Regions from separate parts of the Acetobacterium sp. K1/6 genome, predicted to be linked through region 2. Evidence: riboswitches for the same ligand, from Rfam matches in the RefSeq annotation. Region 2 holds a riboswitch; the other holds the start of a gene.
The links. A riboswitch is a leader RNA that binds a small molecule or an ion and turns the genes downstream of it on or off. The one in region 2 is predicted to bind thiamine pyrophosphate.
Positions count from the first base shown of each region.

Region 1: another riboswitch for thiamine pyrophosphate. It lies ahead of thiC (phosphomethylpyrimidine synthase ThiC); the one in region 2 lies ahead of cytX (putative hydroxymethylpyrimidine transporter CytX).

Region 1 is NZ_JAXQGA010000004.1:165,357-175,396, reverse strand. It holds gene U2P91_RS05090 (sigma-54-dependent Fis family transcriptional regulator) at 82-2,043, opposite strand; gene U2P91_RS05085 (GNAT family N-acetyltransferase) at 2,379-2,864, shown strand; gene U2P91_RS05080 (GNAT family N-acetyltransferase) at 2,905-3,441, shown strand; gene U2P91_RS05075 (sensor domain-containing diguanylate cyclase) at 3,498-4,925, opposite strand; gene U2P91_RS05070 (hypothetical protein) at 5,041-6,183, opposite strand; gene thiC (phosphomethylpyrimidine synthase ThiC) at 6,295-7,587, opposite strand; TPP riboswitch at 7,696-7,794, opposite strand; gene U2P91_RS05060 (HD domain-containing phosphohydrolase) at 8,129-10,040, shown strand, end outside.
Region 2 is NZ_JAXQGA010000003.1:136,980-147,019, reverse strand. It holds gene U2P91_RS03775 (HD domain-containing phosphohydrolase) at 1-770, shown strand, start outside; gene thiD (bifunctional hydroxymethylpyrimidine kinase/phosphomethylpyrimidine kinase) at 881-1,681, opposite strand; gene U2P91_RS03765 (HAD family phosphatase) at 1,678-2,334, opposite strand; gene thiE (thiamine phosphate synthase) at 2,331-2,969, opposite strand; gene thiM (hydroxyethylthiazole kinase) at 2,956-3,780, opposite strand; gene cytX (putative hydroxymethylpyrimidine transporter CytX) at 3,762-4,964, opposite strand; TPP riboswitch at 5,088-5,198, opposite strand; gene rnfB (RnfABCDGE type electron transport complex subunit B) at 5,457-6,269, opposite strand; gene U2P91_RS03740 (electron transport complex protein RnfA) at 6,283-6,861, opposite strand; gene U2P91_RS03735 (electron transport complex subunit E) at 6,861-7,484, opposite strand; gene U2P91_RS03730 (FMN-binding protein) at 7,486-8,052, opposite strand; gene U2P91_RS03725 (RnfABCDGE type electron transport complex subunit D) at 8,049-9,047, opposite strand; gene rsxC (electron transport complex subunit RsxC) at 9,053-10,040, opposite strand, start outside.

The sequences.
Region 1 (10,040 bases), on a different contig from region 2:
TTTTGCACAAAAAAAGATACACCGGATTTCTCAGGCGTATCTCATATTCGCGAATTGGTTGTCTCAAAAACGATAAAATTCTCACATTTGAGACATATAGCGATAATCTTTGATGTCAATATTGTATTTTTTTATTTTCCGGTAAAGTGAGGCGCGACTGAGGCCCATCATTTCGGCTGAGGCTTCCACACAACCCTGGGTTTCTTTTAGTATTTTTTCAAGATTTGCTTTAACCAGGTCGTCCAGGGTGGGGCTGGCGGCTGTCGGTAGAACCTTGGTTTCTTCGCGATACTTTGGTGGCGGTGTAGGCAGATAATCGCTTGAGATAATGGGTTCCGGACAGAGGTAAAAGGTTCGCTCGATGTAATTCTGGAGTTCTCTGACGTTACCTGGCCAGGGGTGAAGTTTAAGCCCTTCCAGAAATTCTTTTGAAAAGGTTTTGGTATGCTCAGGATATTCCCGGTTAAGCCGATCGAGGAAGTGGGAGGCGGCCCAGACAAGATCATCACCCCGAACCCGCAGCGGCGGAATATGAAGGTAAATCACATTCAGACGGAAATAGAGATCTTCCCGGAAATTCCTTTTTTTAACCTCCTGCTCCAAGTTACGATTGGTGGCAGCAATAATTCGGATATTTAGTTTGCGTTCACTTTGACTACCGATTCGTGAAACCGTATTTGTTTCTACCACCCGGAGCAATTTAGCCTGAACTTCCAGCGGCATTTCGCCAATTTCGTCCAGGAAAATGGTGCCGCCTTCGGCCAACTCAAATTTCCCGGGCTTGCCCTCGCTAAGAGCCCCGGTAAAAGCACCTTTGACATAGCCGAAGAGTTCGCTTTCGACCAGATCCCGGGGTAAACAGGCACAATTGACGACAATAAAAGGGCCCTGGGAAAAGGAGCTGGCCCGGTGAATAGCGTGGGCAAACATCTCTTTACCGGTACCACTTTCGCCTTCGATGAGGATACATTTTTTAAAGCGGGCCATCTTTTCGGCCGTTTTGATAATCATCCGCATCTGCGGATTCTGGGTGATGATGTCGGAAAAGGTATAAGTCGCCACGTTACCGCTGACCCGGTTGACGGCGCTGTGGAGGTGTTTGATTTCGCGGATACCAATGGAGTAGCCTTGAATTTTATCGTTTTCCAGAATCCGGGAAACATTGGCGCTACATTGAATTTTTCGACTGCCGATATGAGCGGTGACATCAGTATAATAACGCGTTGTCTCTTCTAAATCCCAGCATTCACCAGCCAGATCGAGTTTTTTAAAGATTTTTTTAAAGCCGAGTTCATTAAATTCATCCATACTAAGATGGAGAACTTTTTGAGCACCAATATTCATCCATTGCAGATTAACGTTCTCATCGGTAACTAGAATACCATCTTCGGTGCTGTCCAGGGAGGCTGACATGGATCGATAGGTATGGGATAGGGCCAGTTCATTTTCGATACTGTAGGCGGCCGCGACAACAATCCCCAGGGTATGAGAGTGAAGTTTGTGACTTTCCCCGGACATGTTGAGAACGCCAATGATTTCACCTTTTACATTGTGAATGGTGGTGGCGGAACAGGTCCACGTATGGTGGGAAACACAATAGTGTTCAGCGCCCACTACGTGAACGGGTCCATCTTCGTCCAGAGCGATGCCAATAGCATTGGAACCGACCGCTTCGTTGGTCCAGACGGTGCCTTTTAAAAAACGCAGTTCGGAAGCCCGCATACTGACGACCTCATCCCCGATGGTGTCCAGTAGTACCCCGTTTTTATCAGTTAGAACCAGAACAAAGTGGGATGATAAAACGATTTCATAAAGGTTTTGCATAATTGGTTGGGCGATTTTGATCAGCTCCCGGTTTTCCGCCAACACCTGCTCGAGTTGGCAGGCATCAATACTTTCGCCTTTACCACCATTTACATCCATTTTTATATTTTGACAGTGGTTCCAGGAACGCTGGATAATTCGCCGGGTATTTTCATCCAGAATGCCACGTTCGACAAAGTTTGTCCAATTGTTTTTTAGTTTATTCAGATCAGGTTCCATCTTAGTTAATCCTTTCTGCAAAGAATACGGTAAAGCAACAGAGCACGGGTATGCTGTCGAAGACGCGTTGAAGGTCGGTGAAAATAGAATTAGTCTTAGCGATCGCTACAGTAGTGGACAAAGACGATTGGTCTTATTGATTCACATTATAGCGGAGTTTTTAAAATAAATCAAAAATAATTGTAAAAAATAAGAATTACTAAAATTTGGGGTGGCAGCGAAATAGCAGGCCTTTTTTTTGTTGGAGAAAAGTAGGACTTATGTTATATTGAATAATTATAGTTGGTGTTTGAGAAAAACAATTGGTACAAAGTAATAGGTTTTAGGAGGTGTCGATGGATATCGAAATGAGACAATTAAATCAAGAAGATGTAAAACAGGCGACAGAAATTTGGAATTATATCGTCGCCGAGGCAAATAGTTTTCCCGGTGACAAACATCTTAGTGAAAAAGAGGCAGCAGCGATGTTTACCCAGCAGACCAAAACGATTTGTGCCCGGTGCGGGGAAGCGGTTGTGGGGCTTTACATTCTTCATCCTAATAATATTGGTCGGTGCGGGCATATTGCTAATGCTTCATTTGGGGTTGCAAAAGAATATCGGGGCAAAGGCATTGGACGTCTGCTGGTGGAAGACTGCCTCATGCGCAGCAAGGAAAGTGGCTTTAAAGGTCTCCAGTTTAATGCGGTGGTGGCGACCAATTATCCCGCTATCACCCTGTATTTGAAACTGGGTTTTAAAATCATTGGGACCATTAAAGAAGGCTATCGACTAAACGATAATAGCTATGTGGACACGCTTATTTTTTTAAAAAGTTGGTAAGTAGTTTGCATAAAAATTATAAAATAAAGAAAGTGATGTGATGACAATCGAACGATTGAAATTAGATGAAAAAGATTTTGAAAAAATATATCAACTGATGGTGTGTTCTTTTCCTAAGGAAGAGATCAGAACCCGGGAAAACGCAAGGGCTCAGCTTAGGGATCCCAATTACACCATTTGGACTTCAAAAAACGAAGCGGATGAAATCCTAGGTTTTATTGCTGAATGGGATATGGGTTCAACTGTCTTTGTGGAACATTTCGCGGTGGACCCGACAAGGCGGAGCGGCGGAATCGGTTCGGGAATGATGGCCGCTTATTTGTCGCGGACTTCAAAGCCGGTGATGATTGAGGTGGAGGATGAAAAAAATGAAATCAACTTACGCCGGATTGGGTTTTATCAGCGGTTGGGGTTTCACCTGTCTGAATACGGTTATGATCAGCCGGTGATGCGGGGTGATGCGAGTAAAAAAATTCCGCTTAAAATAATGCGTTTTCCTCAGCCTTTGACAGAAGAAGACTTTAAAAATTTTAGATACCAGGTATTTACCCAAATCTATAAATCGATCGATGCATAGATAAATAAAAAGGATGGATTGCTGTATGGCAATTCATCCTTTTTTCGACTTTATGATTAAAGCAGGGTAACCTGATTTTTACCGTTGGTCTTGGACTGATAAAGGGCGTTGTCAGCTCGCCGGACGATGGTATCTTCGGTATCGATATCAATGGCTTGGGTTACCCCGATACTGACGGTGATATTAAATTTTGCAAGCAATGGGTCATTAACAATTTCAAGTCGCAGGGTCTCTAGTTTTTCAGCGGCTAAAACCCCAGAAAGGTAAATAATACCGCTAAACTCGTCACCACCCCAGCGAGTGATGAGATGATCACTAAGAGCTGTTTTGCATAGTGTCATCACATGTTTTAAGATCTTGTCCCCCTGTAGATGACCGTGGGTATCGTTGACGTCTTTAAAGTGATCCAAATCAATTAGGAAAACCGACCAGAAGTCCTTTGTTTCATCAGTCAGAGCCAGTGTGGTTTTTAAATTCTGATCGAAATCTTTCCGATTGGAGAGGATACCCAAATTATCCAGCAGAGCCAGTTGTTTCATTTGATGATCATTTTTTATAATGATTCGCTGGACAATGATCAGCACAGAGGCCAGGACTAAAATGACAATAAAGAGATCATAGTATAATTGTTGATTAAAGGACTGAGCCAGCTCTGAGGTGTCTTTTCTAATGATCAGATACCAGTTTAGTTCTTCAATATAGTGACTGATGATATATTGCTGATTATATAAATTATCATCATTAAACACATTGATGGTGTCGGCTTTATTATAAAGATCAGAGCCGATGGTGGCATAAATTTCCAGATCGTTGATATTTTGATTTTCAATCAGATTGGGATTGGTGTGAGCCTGAATCAAGCCCGTTTCATCAACGAGAAAGGCTTCCAGATCATAATCCCGTTCAAAATTCTTAAGTAGCTCCTGGACATAAGTCATTTCAATTCCGACCCCGGCCACGCCCAGAAGGTTTCCCTGCTCATCTAGTATTTTACAATTGATAAAGATCGTCAAGCGTTGGTTATCGACCTGATCCTGATCGACATCCAGGATATAAAGCTGATCCTGATTGATAAAGTCGTAATACCATTGATCGTGGTCATCCTGGGGAGAAATGGTTTTAAATAAGCCATTGTAATGAAAATAGTGTAGCGATTTGGCTGAAATCAAAAAGACAGAATGGTAATTATATTTGCTTCGGATTCCCCACAAATAGTCAATGATTTCATGGTTTTGCGAAGAATCTTCCTGCTGGAGCCACTGCTTGACAAAACTGTCGTTAGCCATGGTCAGGCTGACAAAGATCGGTTTGGTCAGTTCGTTGTTAATTTCTGAGTAGATATTAGTGGAGGTGAGTTTGGAAATATTTAGTACATCATCTTTAATGATCTTGCTGTAGGTTGCAAAGCTGAAGAACACAATAGCAACGATACCAATGAGTATGATTAGTGAGATCAGCAGTCCGACTTTATTTCGTTGTTTCATAATGCCCTCATCAGTTAAGTTTTATTTCAATTTTAAACAATAAAAAGAGGTTTTGTCAATCAAAATTAACAAAACCTTTTATTTGGCGGATCGTAATGAAATTAAGTTTTAGCTCTTAGATACTCAGATCAATATGCTGAATCGTTCCGGCCGAACCATTTTCATTAAGATAGATGCCAGTGCGTTGCAGTTGGCCATCGGTTTGATTGTCGGCCCCTTTGAGTGCGAAGCTGGTGCTGACATTGCCCAGATAAATGGCGCCTACGCCTTTCTGACCCAGTGCCACTAACACATCGTTACCGGAGGAATCTTTGGACCAGATCTGTAGCTTATCATAGATGGGATCGTTCTCGTCGATCCAGTTATTGCCATCGGAATCATATTTTGCCAAATCATCAAAACCGTTGCCGCTTTGCGGGCCGAACAGCTCACTGCCGTCATTAATTTTACCATCGCCATTAAGGTCCAAGGCCAGGAAACCGCTGCCGGGACTAACAAAGGAAATTTGATCCAGGGTGCCGTTGGCATCAATATCAAAGGCATATTTCTGCTGCGTCAGCGAGGTGGTGGCGGCACCGAAATTAATAACCAGCGGGTCAACCTGAACCGGCTCATTGCCAGCTTTGATATTGAGATTGGAATAGGACATAAATTCCCGGCTGAGGGAAAGTTGCAGATTGACATTGATTTCTCGGCCATCGGCAGTTTTCACCATTGCCTGAGCCTGAAATGAAGTACTTTCAGATTCATAGTGGGTGACGCTCTGATTGTATTCAAAGCCGCCACTAGGAGAAGCACTGCGGGGTTGAGCACCGGCTAAACCCTGAGCCCACCCGGCGGCAGCGGTCAGTAGTGCACTTCGACTGGCATAGGCGTTTTGAATGGACTGACTCATTTTCGGATTTTCCAAAGTAATTTTTTTAGGCATCACAAATTTCATTTTTTTTCGGGTTAATGCCTTAAGCATTTGTTCTAGTAGCGTTAGCTCCTGTTCTTCTTTACTGGAGAGCGAAGCGGTTTCATCTCCCGAGGCCACTGTTGACACTGGGGTTTGATTTGATATAGGGGTTTGAGCAGGTAACTTTTTAGCTTGTTCTGACAACTCAAGGATATCCATCCCCTTTGCAGAAGCGCTGGCTGTGGTTGAAGTTACGGCATTGCCCTGAGCATCCCAAACTCTCAAAGATCCGACAGATTTGGTTGCTTCCCTATAACTGCTTTGACTTGCCATTGTGACGGTTGAACTTTCGATTTTCATAAATCCACCTCCATGTTTTTACGAAATGATCACGCCCAAAAAGACGTAATCCGTTAGAATTAATATCGGCAGATCAAAAAAAAAGATAAGTGCTAAATTAAATAAAGTTGATCAGTTCTCAGGATGGAGTGTCACGGTTTTGCCTTCAAGAATCATATTAGTGGTGCGCACCGCGCACATTTTGCCACACATCGAGCAGCTATGTTTTTCTTCGGTGGGGGTGCTTTCGTAATAGTCTTTGGCTTTTTCGCCATCAATAGCCAGTTCGAACATGGCATCCCAATCGATCTTTCGCCGGGCGTCAGACATCTTGTTATCCCAGTCTCGCGCGTTGGGTATACCTTTGGCAATATCGGCAGCATGGGCGGCAATCTTTGTTGCAATAATCCCTTCCTTGACATCATTAGCATCCGGGAGGCGCAAATGCTCGGCTGGGGTTACATAGCAAAGAAAATCGGCCCCATTGGCAGCGGCAATAGCTCCGCCAATGGCAGCGGTAATATGGTCATAGCCTGGGGCAACATCAGTTACTAAGGGGCCAAGAACATAGAAGGGCGCATTATGACACAATTTTTTCTGAAAAACAATGTTGGCGGAAATTTCATTAATCCCCATATGACCAGGTCCTTCAACCATTACCTGGACATCCTTAGCCCAAGCCCGTTTGGTTAGGTGACCCAGTTCGATGAGTTCACTGAGCTGAGAAGCATCGGAGCTGTCATCAATGCAACCAGGGCGCAGGGCGTCACCTAAACTGATGGTGACATCAAACTCCCGGAGGATCTTAAGAAAATCATCATAATATTCGTAAAAGGGATTTTCATTACCCGTCATTTCCATCCAGGCAAAGAGCAGTGAGCCGCCCCGGGAGACAATATTTGTTCGCCGTCCATCCCGCTTAAAGGCTTCTACCGCCCGTTTATTAATGCCGGCATGAATCGTCATAAAGTCAACCCCTTCTTCGGCGTGGGCTCGGACAACCCGCATAAAATCCTGGGCGGTAATTGCAAGTAGATCTTTGTCAAGATAACCGATGGCATCATACATCGGAACCGTACCAATCATTGCAGGGGACATTTTAATGAGTTGTTTTCTAAAAGTGTTGGTTTTCCCGTAGTTACTTAAGTCCATAATCGATTCGACCCCAAATTTTAGAGAGAGGTTTACCTTCTCCAGTTCCGCCTCATAGTTTAGACAATCTCCCGATACGCCGAGATTCACATTGGTTTTAGTTTTCAGACCGGTGCCAACACCTTCCGGCGAAAGGGAATGATGTCTGATATTGGCTGGTATAGCAACCTGGCCGCAGCCGACCAGAGCCATAAGTTTGGCAGCATCCATATTTTCCTTTTGTGCCACTGTTTTCATTTCCGGGGTGATAATCCCCTTTTTTGCCGCTTCCATTTGAGTTTTGTAGTTTTTCACAATACATTCCTTTCAAATCAGAGATTTTTAGGCACAAAAAAAGTGCCTTCCCGAATAGGAAAGCACTGAAAACACGTATTTGAAAATTAGCCAAAACGCCTTGCTTCCCTACGTCAGTATTAACTAACAGGTTCAAAGGGTCAGGTTTTAACCTTCTCAACTTTATAAGTCCCCCCGCAAATCAGTATTTAATTGCCAACATTATATCATGTAAAGTAAAAATGTCAAGAGCTAAGAGCTGGTTTAGTTAGGAGGGCAAAATAAGATAGAACATGAAAAAAATAGGGTTAAATTAGTAAATAAAAACTGTCATTTTAAGGTTATTATTGTTATGATAGGATCAAATAGAATTACTTTAATTAGAGTAGCCCTGGTGGATTGAAGCAATCAAAGGATGAGAGAAAATATGCGCTATAATTAGAATGATGCTTACGGAATAATAGTAAACAACGGTATATAGAAAACGATTAAATAAATTAAATTGAGCGGAGTCAGTTTAAAAAGACAGAGATGGTGTCATATGAAATTAAAACATAAAGCAATTATGATCGCCTTGTGCAGTGCCGCCGTGCTCTTGGGCCTTACCTATGGGATTTTTTACGGGGTTTTCTATGGCTATGTTGAGGAAGCCCAGAGAATACAGATCAGCAAAGATTTTGAAATGGTTGAAACCATCATCGAAAATGAAAAAGAAGACCTCAATAGTATTTTGAAAGATTGGGCCTATTGGGACGATACCTATCGTTTTATAAACGACCGGAATCCAAGCTACGTAACCGTGAATCTTAATCCGGCGTCCCTGGAAAACTTGAGCTTAAATATGATGCTCTTCGCAAATCAAAACAATGAGGTGATCGCTTATTCGGATTTTGACCTGAAAAATGAAGAAACGGTTGCCTTGATCGAAAAAATCAGACAAAACAACTTTTATAGCGGATCGATCACTGATGGTGAGGACGCTAAAACAGATCTGATTATTCTGAATGGGCAGCCATATCTGATTGCCTCCGGGCGGGTTAATAATTCCAGTCGTACAGCAACAAGTAATGGTAGTATGGTGATGTTCAAAAATGTTGATAAGGAAATGACCGCTTACATTGAAGTACTAACCGGCGTCAATGTGGAATTCAGAGAAGCCGGGTCGGCTGCCGTCGTTTTGGAAAACCAGATTGTCAAAAGAGAATTTGCTGGAAAACCTTATCTCACAGCCAGTCGTCTTCAGCGGGATAGCTACGATGAGGAAACCATCTTAATGACAATTTCCCGGATTGAAGAAAACTATAGCTTTGTAAAAGATCAGTTTAATCTGTTTATGGCCAGTTTCATTCTTATTCTGATAGTCATCCTCAGCATTGATTATTTTATTGTCGATCGGTATTTTTTAAAAAGAATTGAAAAACTCATCGCCTTTACCAAAGAAGTGGGGTTAAAACGAGATACGACCTTATCCATCGAAATGGATGGAAAGGATGAACTAAAAATGCTGGCGGTTTCAATCAATCAGATGCTTAAGCAAATAAATCAGGCCAATCAGCGTATCAAATCCAATATTACCAAAAGAAAAACAAAAGAGGAAGAAGTTTTGTTTTTAAGTTATTCTGATCCCTTGACCCGGCTTAAAAATCGCGATTATATGAAAATGCAGTTTGAATCCATCAGTCGTCAGAATGAGAGCCACTATTTTATTATCATGTGTGATATCAACGGCCTTAAACTGACAAATGATGCCTTTGGCCATCAGGAAGGTGATCAGGTACTGATTACCGTAAGCAATGTGCTCAGACGAATTTGTAGGCCGACCGATATAATTTCAAGATGGCCTGGAGATGAATTTGTTATCTTACTCAAAGACATTACTCAGGAGGAAGTCTGCCAAATCATTCAAGAGATTACCAATGAAATTGAAAAAATCCCGGGTTTTCATTTAAAGATCAGTGTGGCTATGGGCTATGCTGAAAAGAGTGAAGACCTAAAAAGACCGGAAGATGTACTAAACCTGGCGGAGAACCGAATGTACCGCAATAAGCTGATGGAAAGCAGCAGTTCCAGAAATGCCACCATTCGAACGTTAGCTAGAACGCTTCACGAAAAAAGTACTGAGACGGAAGCCCACACCATGCGGATCGGCCTATTGAGTAAAGCCCTGGGAAGCCGTTTGGATTTACGCAAAGATCAGCTGGATGATTTGGAGCTGTTATCGTTACTGCATGACATCGGCAAAATCGGGATACCAGAGTATATTCTTGACAAACCGGCCAAGCTTAGTCATGACGAATGGGAGATTATAAAAACCCATCCGGAGATTGGCTATCGGATTGCGAAGTCGACTCCAGCGCTTGAACATATTGCCGATTATATTCTGGCGCACCATGAAAAATACGATGGAACTGGCTATCCCAATGGCTTGAGCGCCCAGGATATTCCTTATCTGG
Region 2 (10,040 bases):
TCTCGCACACGGATCAGCAAAGTGTCGAGAGTATTGTAAAGCGACTCAATGTTGCCGTTTCCCAGGTTCAAATTGACCACACTATTTTATCGGTTTCGATGGGTTTTGCCCTCAAAGAAGATCCTCATGACGATCTGAACGATGTTTTTAAACGAGCCGAAGATGCCATGTATCAGCATAAATTGATCATCAGCCCCAGCATCAAACGGGCCACCATTGACTTGATTGTCAATTCCATTTACGAACGTAACCACCAGGAGGTCATTCATTCCCAAGCGGTCAGTGAATACTGTCAGGCCCTGGCCCGGACTCTCGACTTTGACACTGAAGCCATCAACCAGCTTGGTCTGGCCGGTTTGCGCCATGATATTGGCGAAATTGCCATTGATGAAGCGATTTTAACCAAGTCTGAAAAACTCAGCGAAAGCGAATGGGCAGAGATCAAACGTCATCCCGAAATCGGCTACCATATTCTCCGCTCCGTCAATGAACTGGCTGAAATTGCCAAATTTGTCCTTGAACACCATGAGCGCTGGGACGGGCAAGGCTATCCTAAAGGGCTCAAAGCTGATGAAATATCCCTGCAGGGTCGGATTATTGCCATTGCCGATGCCTATTGTACGATGACCACCGAGCGCCCCTATTGTCGGGCTCTGACCGAAGCCGAAGCGATTAAAGAAATCAAAAAATGCGCCGGCCTTCAATTTGATGAAAATCTGGCCCGCCTCTTTGTCGAGAAAGTGCTGCAGCAAGAATGGCCACCATCTTAAAAGCCAATTGATTACCCAATGGTTAAAACACCTGGTTGGGAATCAATTGGCTTTTCTGATCTGACTGACGACTTGGCTTGCACCTCGCCTTTTCTTACTTTCGGTTTTGCTTATCTCCGGGTCACCTGAAAACCATGATCCAGGGGCCCGCTGCCATGGCCCAGATCCAAATTGGCGGCCAATGCTCCGGACACGTAATCCTTGGCCTTTTTCACCGCCGCTTTCATTTCAGCACCGGCGGCCAGATTGCAGGCAATCGCCGCGGACAGGGTACAGCCGGTGCCATGGGTGTTGGGATTATCAATTTTCACACCGGGAAACCAGACTTCTTCGCTGCCTGTGTGATTTTGAATCAGCAGAAAATCATCGGCACTTTCAAACAGATGGCCGCCCTTGATCAGAATACTGCCAGCATAGGTTGCCGCGATTTTTTTAGCGGCTCTGACCATATCCAACCGGGAATGAATGCCAAATCCACACAGACATTCGGCCTCGGGAATATTGGGGGTAATCAGGTCGGCCAGGGGCATCAACTCTGTTTTTAAACTTTCGATGCTATCATCACTCAACAGTCGGCCGCCGCTGGTGGCTACCATCACTGGATCCAGGACAATGTTGCTGGCCTGGTGCTGTTTTAGTTGATTGGCAATACTTGCAATAATCGCAGCGTTGTAAACCATGCCGATTTTAACGGCGTCGGGAAAAATATCGGTAAAGACGCAATCCAGCTGATTTTTCACAAAGTCAGGCATAACTTCAGAAATTCCGTAAACTCCAGTGGTATTTTGCGCCGTTAACACAGTGATCACCGTCATTGCATAACTGCCATGGGCCATAATCGTTTTTATATCGGCCTGGATACCGGCTCCGCCGCTGCAATCCGACCCGGCGATTGATAAGACCTTTTTCATCGTAGCAACTCCTTAAAACTCATAATGACGGAATCCGAACTTCTTTTGATCGCTTCCCAATCTTCTTTTGAAGCTTCATCAAAAACACCGATAATATGACAGCCCGTTTCTCTAGCCGCCTTGATGCAATACAGGGAATCTTCAAAAATGGTAATCCGCTGGGCCGGCAATTGCAGCTGTGCCACCGCCTGATGATAAATCTCCGGCTGACTTTTAGGCAGACCGGTCATCCCGGAAGTAAGAATGAATTCAAAATGGTTCTGCAGGCCAAAACGGCGCAGTACCAATTCGGTCAGGGTCTTGTGGGTAGCGGTTAAGATCCCCATTTTTATGCCCTGCTTCAAATATTGATCCAGGGCTTCCTTGACAAAGGGTTTTAGGGCAATATGTCTGGCGTAGTTTTCCCGAATCATGCCGTTGATTTCATCGCCGACCTGCTCTTCGGTCATGGCGACCCCGTAAAACTCAATAAAATAGCGGGCCGATTCGGCAAAACTCATGGTTTTAATGGTCTCATTTAAATCATCCGGAGGAGCAATCCCGTGTTTTTTTAAAAAATCACTGCCGATATTTTCCCAGGCCGGCATCGAATCAATCAAGGTCCCGTCCAGATCAAAGATCATCCCTTCCACATTCGTAATTGCCTGGTTCATGATCGTGTCATCGCCTCGGATAAAGATCTCAGTTCCTGGGTCGCACTGATGATATCCGCTTTCGCAAAGATGGCCGATACCAGGGCCACCCCATCCACCCCGGTTCCTGTTAAGGTGTGAATATTGGTTTCATTAAGCCCGCCGATGGCCACCACCGGAATTGATACCGCCTGACAGATGGCCGCAATCGTTTCAAACGCCACTACCTCGGCATCCATTTTGGTGGCGGTGGAATAGATGGCCCCCACCCCGATATAGTCGGCGCCATCGGCTTCAGCTTTTAAGGCCAGTTCCACCGTATCCGCCGAAACGCCGATAATTTTATCGCCAATCCGCTTTCGCAATTCCCCCGCATCGATATCGTCCTGACCGACATGAACCCCATCGGCGTCCACCGCCAGGGCCACTTCGACGTCATCATTAATGACAAAGGGGATTTTGTAGGCATCGGTTAATTTTTTGATCGCCTGGGCTTCCTTGACAAAGTCATCAAAATCAAACTCCTTTTCCCGCAGCTGGATAAAGGTCGCGCCCCCTTTTAAGGTGTCTTCAACCTGATCGGCCAGGCTCCGGTCGCCCAGCCAGGTTCGATCAGTCACCGCATAGAGCAGCATCGTATTTTTATCGAGTTTCAACCTTCATCCCTCCTTCCAATGTTTGGCTATTCATCCGACTCATGGCATCGATGAGATAGGTGCGAAAAGATGCTGTGCCGGCCTCATGAGCCTGAACCTTGGCAAAGGCCAGCTCCCCGCACAAACCCAGACAACTAACTGCGGCAGCGGTCGCCAGCAGCAATTCATCGGGATTGGCCCCGCAATAACTACCAATGACCGTGGTCAGCATGCAGCCGGTGCCGGTAATCCGGGACATCATTGGATGACCGTTACGAATCACCAGGGCTTTGTGGCGATCGGCGACAATGTCGATGGCGCCGGTGATGGCAATGACAGCCCCGGTTTTGGCGCTGAGGGCTTTGGCAAAGACAACCATCTGATCGAGATTTTCTTCGTTCACTGCATCGCTGATATCAGCATCGACCCCTTTGGTGGTACCGCTGCCCTGATCGATGGTTTTAATTTCCGAGACATTGCCGCGGATCACGCTGAACTGAACTTCCTTTAACAGCTTAAAGACCGTGTTCGTCCGTAGCGTCGAGGCACCAGCGCCGACCGGATCGAGAATCACCGGCCGGCCGAGACTGTTGGCTTTTTTCCCGGCCTTAATCATCGCTGCCACCGTCCGCTCGTTAAGGGTGCCGATATTAATCACCAGGGCGTTGCAGATGGCAATAATTTCTTCCACCTCATTGATATCGTCAGCCATAATCGGTGCCCCACCACAGGCCAGCACGATGTTGGCGCAGTCGTTCACGGTTACATAGTTGGTGATGGAATGGACCAGCGGCGGCTGGTTACTGATAGTTGTTAAGATTTTTTCGAACATAATACTCTCCCTTTTTCTACTAATATGCACAAGATGGCAATCAGAACCATTGCCGGCAGGGTGACTCCAATGGGAAAGTCAAATCCCATCAGGTATCGATAAATCAATACGCCGGCGATCCAGATTATGGCATTTTTTAGATCAATTAACTTATTTTCATCGGGACTGACCTGCTTAAAGATAAAATATTCCGTCAATAGAATCGCAAACAGCGGCACAAACACCGACCCAATCAAATATAAAAAATCCTGATATTGCTCAATCGGGGTGATCATCGCTAGGATAACGCCGATCGCACAGGTTGCCAGAACCACGGTTTTTTCTTTGACCTTTGAGGTTATGTTGATAAAGCTGATTCCGGCCGAATAAACATCCAGAAAGGCCGTTGTGACGGTGGAAAAAAGAATGATAATCAGAGCCACTACCCCAAGCCCCATGGCCGTCAATAAGACAAAAATATCTGTGGTACCCACATAAAGGGCGGCACCCAAACCGATGATATACATCCAGCAGCTGCCGATAAAGTAGCTAACCGAACTAACCATGACACCTGACTTTTTCCGCTCTGAAAACCGGGTATAATCAGCAATCAGCGGCAACCATGATATCGGCATGATCGCACTAAGCTCGACCGCGCCCCCAAATGTCATCGTTCCTTCAACTGTCGAGCTGCTGGCCGCCCCACCGAAAATCTGAAAACTCAAGATAATGGAACCAACGAAAAGCAGCCCCACTGCGACAAAATTGAGTTTTTCGATATTTTTAAATCCGGCCAGGACCCACCCAGTGATGACAACGCCAATGATAAGGCACCAGAGCATTGTGTTTTGGTAGTTAAAGACATTGAGGGTAACCCCGTCGATGGCTTTTGCCGCGGTAATCACCATCACTGCCGTCCACCCAATCAGCTGGAGGATATTCATGACCGAAAAAAAGTAAGATCCGTATTTCCCAAAGGAAATACGGGACGACTCAATCGACGCCAGTTTACTTTGTGACCCAATGACCCCGGCTAGAAAAAGAATCAGGGTTCCAATGATGTGGCCAATGATAATGGCCATCATCCCATCCTTCAGACCCAATGGTGCAATCAGTGTTCCTGTCATGACTTCGGCAATGGAAATAGCCGCTCCAAACCATAACAGACTCAGACTCCGGTTTGACAGTTTGTTTTCATTTTGCATAGTATATTCCTTTCGTTTTAAGACTGCACCGATTACATTAAAACGTTTGAGGAATAAATCCGTATACTGCATATTTCTGCATTATGCCAATTTTTTATACAAAAAAACTGTGCACGAATGCACAGTAGATTGACATGGGTTTCCTACGCCGGCATTATCCGTATCAGGTGCATGGGTCGAAGCAGCGATTTACTTCCTCTCAGCCTATATGCATAAGCTCCCCAACTCTTTAATTGTGATAAAGATTATCATACCGTCTGATTTTTGTCAACGGTGTTATGGACTGAAATGCCTTATTGAATTGGCCCCGGTGCAATCTTAATTTAACTTAAACTTAACCTCTTTCAAAGTTTCGCTAAAGGTTCAGGGCCTAAGATAAAGACAAGAGATAAACATCTCCTCTTTTTCTTTTCATTCCTAATATAAAAAAACAGCGCGGTCATCCGGACCGGCTGTTTTTTTTATGCTTGCGTTAGTTTAACGATTAAAATTTCACACCGTTCTCAAATCATAGATCGCTCCAGTCGGACACTTTTCCAGACAGGTTGGCTTGGCGCATTTTTCCATGCATATTTTCGGATCAACCACCGCCAGATTATTTTCAACTGTGATCGCCTCAAACAAACAGCTCTTACCGCACAATCCGCAGCCCAGACAATCCACCGAACACAGTTTACGGGCAACGACGCCCTTGTCCCGGGAATTACAGAGCACCGCCACCGGGGCCCCAATGGGGGTCATATGAATAATCGCCTTGGGGCAAACGGTGGCGCACTTGCCACAGCCGGTACACTTCTTTTCATCCACCAACGGCAGATGATCCTCGCCCATGACCATCGCCCCAAAGGGACAGCTATGGACACAGGTACCAAAACCAACACAGCCGTATTCACAGCCCTTGGGCCCGCCCTGAATCAGGCTGGCAGCAATACAATCTTCCACGCCGGCATAATTATATTTCTTAATCGCATGGGTAATGGTATTTTTACAGCGCACCTGGGCAATCCGCGGTTCAATTTCCGGCGCTGATTTGCCAGTTAATTCGGCCACCAGATCGGCCACCGGTTTTTTCCCGGGGATACATAAATTTGGGGCCACCTCCGGGTTTAAGACCACCGCCTCGGCATAGGCCAGACAGCCGGCATAACCACAGCTGCCACACTGCCCCTTGGGCAGAATATCATCGACAATGTGAATCAGCGGATTCACTTCAATTGAGAATTTTTTGTCGGCAAATGCCAGAATCAGACCAAATACCAACCCGATCGCGGTCATCACAATGACAACCATTATTGCTGTTTCCATCTCTGTCACTCCTCTACAATGTTATCATGCCTGAAAAACCAGTGAAGGCCAGGGCCAGCATCCCTGCCAGGATAAAGGCGATGCCCAGTCCTTCCAGCGGTTTAGGGACATCGGCCAGGCGCAGTTTTTCTCTCAGGCTGGCCATTAAAACAATCGCCAGGGCAAAACCCAGACCGGAACCCACCGCATAAACCACACTTTTTAAGAACGAAAAGCTGGATTCCGCATTTAGCAGCGGCACTGCCAGAACAACACAGTTGGTGGCAATCAGCAGCAGATAAATGCCCCACATGTTATAAAGGGCCGGGGCCTGTTTTTTGATAATCATTTCCAGCAACTGAACAAAGCTGGCAATCAGCAAGACAAATACCGCCGTTGTCATAAAGGTCAGATTCAACGGGACCAGTACAAAATTGTAAACCACCCAGGCCAGCATTGAACTCAAGGTCATCACCGAAGTAACCGCCATCCCCATGCCAATTGACGCATTGAGGTTTTTTGACACCCCAAAAAAAATACATAATCCCAGAAATTTTGTTAAGACGAAATTGTTAACAATCACCGCACTGATAAATAAAGTAAAATATTCCATTATGCATCACCCTTTTTTGCTTCTGCTTTTTCCATATATTCGGTCAGCATTTTAAAGCCGCCAACCAGATAGCCGATTAAGATAAAACCACCGGCTGGTAGGATCATAATTAACGCCGGATCATACCAGTCACCAATGACCGGGACCCCAAAAATCGACCCGGCCCCCAGCAGTTCCCGAATACAGCCAATCAGCAACAACGCCAGGGTAAAGCCGGTGCCCATTCCCAGACCATCAAAAAATGAGGGGATTACCGAGTTCTTTGATGCAAACACCTCAGCCCGGGCCAGTATAATGGCGAACACGACAATTAACGCCAGATAAATGCCCAGGGCCTTGTAAAGCTCCGGCGCAAAAGCCTGGAGCAACAGCTGCACCAGGGTGACGATGGTGGCAATCGAGGTAATATAAACTGGTACCCGGACTTTGGGGTTGACCAGTTTCCGGGTCAGTGAGACCACCACATTATTGGCGGTAATCACAAACATCACTGAAAGCCCCATCGTTAAGGCGGTAATCGCCGAGGCGGTGACTGCCAGCGCCGGACACAGACTGAGTGCCAGTACAAAAATAGGGTTTTCCACAATCACGCCTTTTTTAAAGATATCCCATAAATTTTTCATCTTAGTTCTGTGCCTCCAAATATTCCATAACCGCTGTTTCAGCGGCCTTCACCCCGGCCGTAACGGCTCGCGACGAAATGGTGGCCCCAGTAATGGCCTGGATATTCTCCGTATTGGCCGGATCTTTGGTCACGACCATGGCCGCCGCCGTTTTACCCTGGAATTGTTTTTTGAATTCATCTTTAGCCACGCTGTCGCCCAGTCCTGGGGTTTCGTTGGCCGACAAGATCTGATAGTCAATCTCCTTGCCTTCCGGCGATATCGCCACCAGCATTTTGATGGTGCCGCCATAACCCTTGGTGTCTTCCGGGATGACATAGGCGATCGCCGCGCCGTTTTTGTTGGCAATAAACCAGTCGGTTTTTCCCGGCACCGGGACAAACTGATCCGATTCAGCGACCAGCTCCTGCATCATTTCAGTTTTGGTATTTTCGGTATTTTGCCGGGTGATCGGGGCGGTGAAATAATAAGTCACGGCTATAATCGCACCCGAAATAAAACAGGCAATGGCCAGATTGATGGCGATCTGAAAAATGGAATAGTGCTTAGTTCCGTGTTGTTCTGTCATTTTACTTCCCCCCTCAGACCAAATCGGACTGGCTGAACAAATCGGTCAATCAGTGGTGTGATGCTGTTCATCAATAAAATCGAATAGCAAACCCCTTCCGGATAGCCGCCCTTTAAACGAATCAGAACGGTAAGAATCCCCGCCCCTAAGGCAAAAATCACCTGACCCTTAATAGTAATCGGAATGGTCACCATATCGGTGGCCATAAAAAAGGCGCCGATGATCAGTCCCCCGGCCATCATATGAAAAAGCGGATCGCCGGTAAAGAGTCCCGCCGGACCAAAGACCCAGGTCAGGATCCCCACCGTGCCAACCATCACCACCGGCAACTGCCAGTTAATGTATTTTTTATAGATTAAAAAACACCCGCCCAGTAGCAGCAATACCGTCGATGTTTCGCCGATGCTCCCGTTTCTGGTGCCCAGGAAAAGGGCCTGATACATATCCGGGGCGGAACCAAAAGTCTCGATCAGTTTTTGATAGCCCTGCTGTTTTAAAATATTAAGGGGCGTCGCCGTTGACACCACATCCACCCCGGTGGTCATCTTACTCCACGTTGTCATCGCCACCGGCCAGGAAATCATTAATGCCGCCCGCCCGATATGGGCCGGATTAAAGATATTAAAGCCCAAGCCGCCCATGGCGTGTTTGGCGATGACAATAGCAATAAATGAACCCACTACCGGCATATAAAAGGGAATCGTCGGCGGCAGGCACATCGCCAGCAGCAGTCCCGTTAAACAGGCACTGCCGTCACGAATGGTGATGGTTTTTCTTCTGATTTTCTGAGTCAGATATTCAAATAGAACCGCTGAACCCATCCCAATTAACAGCACAATCAGAACCCGATAGCCAAAATTGAAGGCGCCAAATAGGGCTGCCGGCGTCAGGGCGATCATCACCGTCCACATAATTTTTGAAATAGATTCATTATCACGAATATGGGGTGACATCGAAACATTAAACATTTTATCATTGATTGTTGTATCAACCATGATGTTCAACCTCGTTTTTCTTTCAATTTTGCAGCCGTATTCTGGGCTTTGCTGTATTTAACATACTGGACAATATTGCGTTTGGCCGGACAGGCAAAAACGCAGCTGCCGCATTCGGCACAATCAAAAAGTCCGTAATCTTCCCGAGCCTCTTCATAAAGACCGCGTTCACTTAAAATACTGAGCATACTGGGATTTAAACCCATCGGACAGGCATTAACACATCGGCCACAGCGAATGCATGAGGCCTCTTTGCCGGTATTAGCTTCCCCCTTGGCAATGGCTAGAATGCCGGATACACCCTTAATAATGGGAATATCAATATTCGGTTCGGCCATCCCCATCATCGGTCCGCCCATAATTATTTTCTCCGGACGGGTTGAAAATCCGTCACAAAACTCAATCGCTTCCCTAAAAGGTGTGCCGATTCGCACCCTGATATTTTTCGGGGATTTGATACTGCCGCCGCTGACCGTCGTTACCCGCTCGATCAGCGGAATACCCTGGGTTACGGCATCACAGATGGCCGCCACGGTTCCAACATTCTGGACCACCACGCCCACATCCATGGGCAGTCCGCCGGAAGGAATAATTCTTCCCGACACGGCATTGATGAGCATTTTTTCAGCTCCCTGGGGATATTTTGTGGGCAGTGCCACGACTTCCACCGGCAACCCGGCAAAAGCTGCGGTCATCTTTTCAATCGCATCTTTTTTATTATCCTCAATTCCTACCAGACATTTCTCTACTCCCAGGACTTTCATGGCGATTCTTACCCCGGTAACAATGCGGGGACCTTCTTCCAGCATCATCCGATGATCGGCGGTTAAATAGGGTTCGCATTCGGCGGCGTTCAAAACCATGAGGTCCACATGCTTGTCTTTTTGCAGGGTTGATTTTACATGGGTTGGAAAAGTGGCGCCCCCCATTCCGACGATTCCAGCCTCGCTAATGATTTTCAATAATTGTGCGACTTCCAGTTGTTCCCAATTG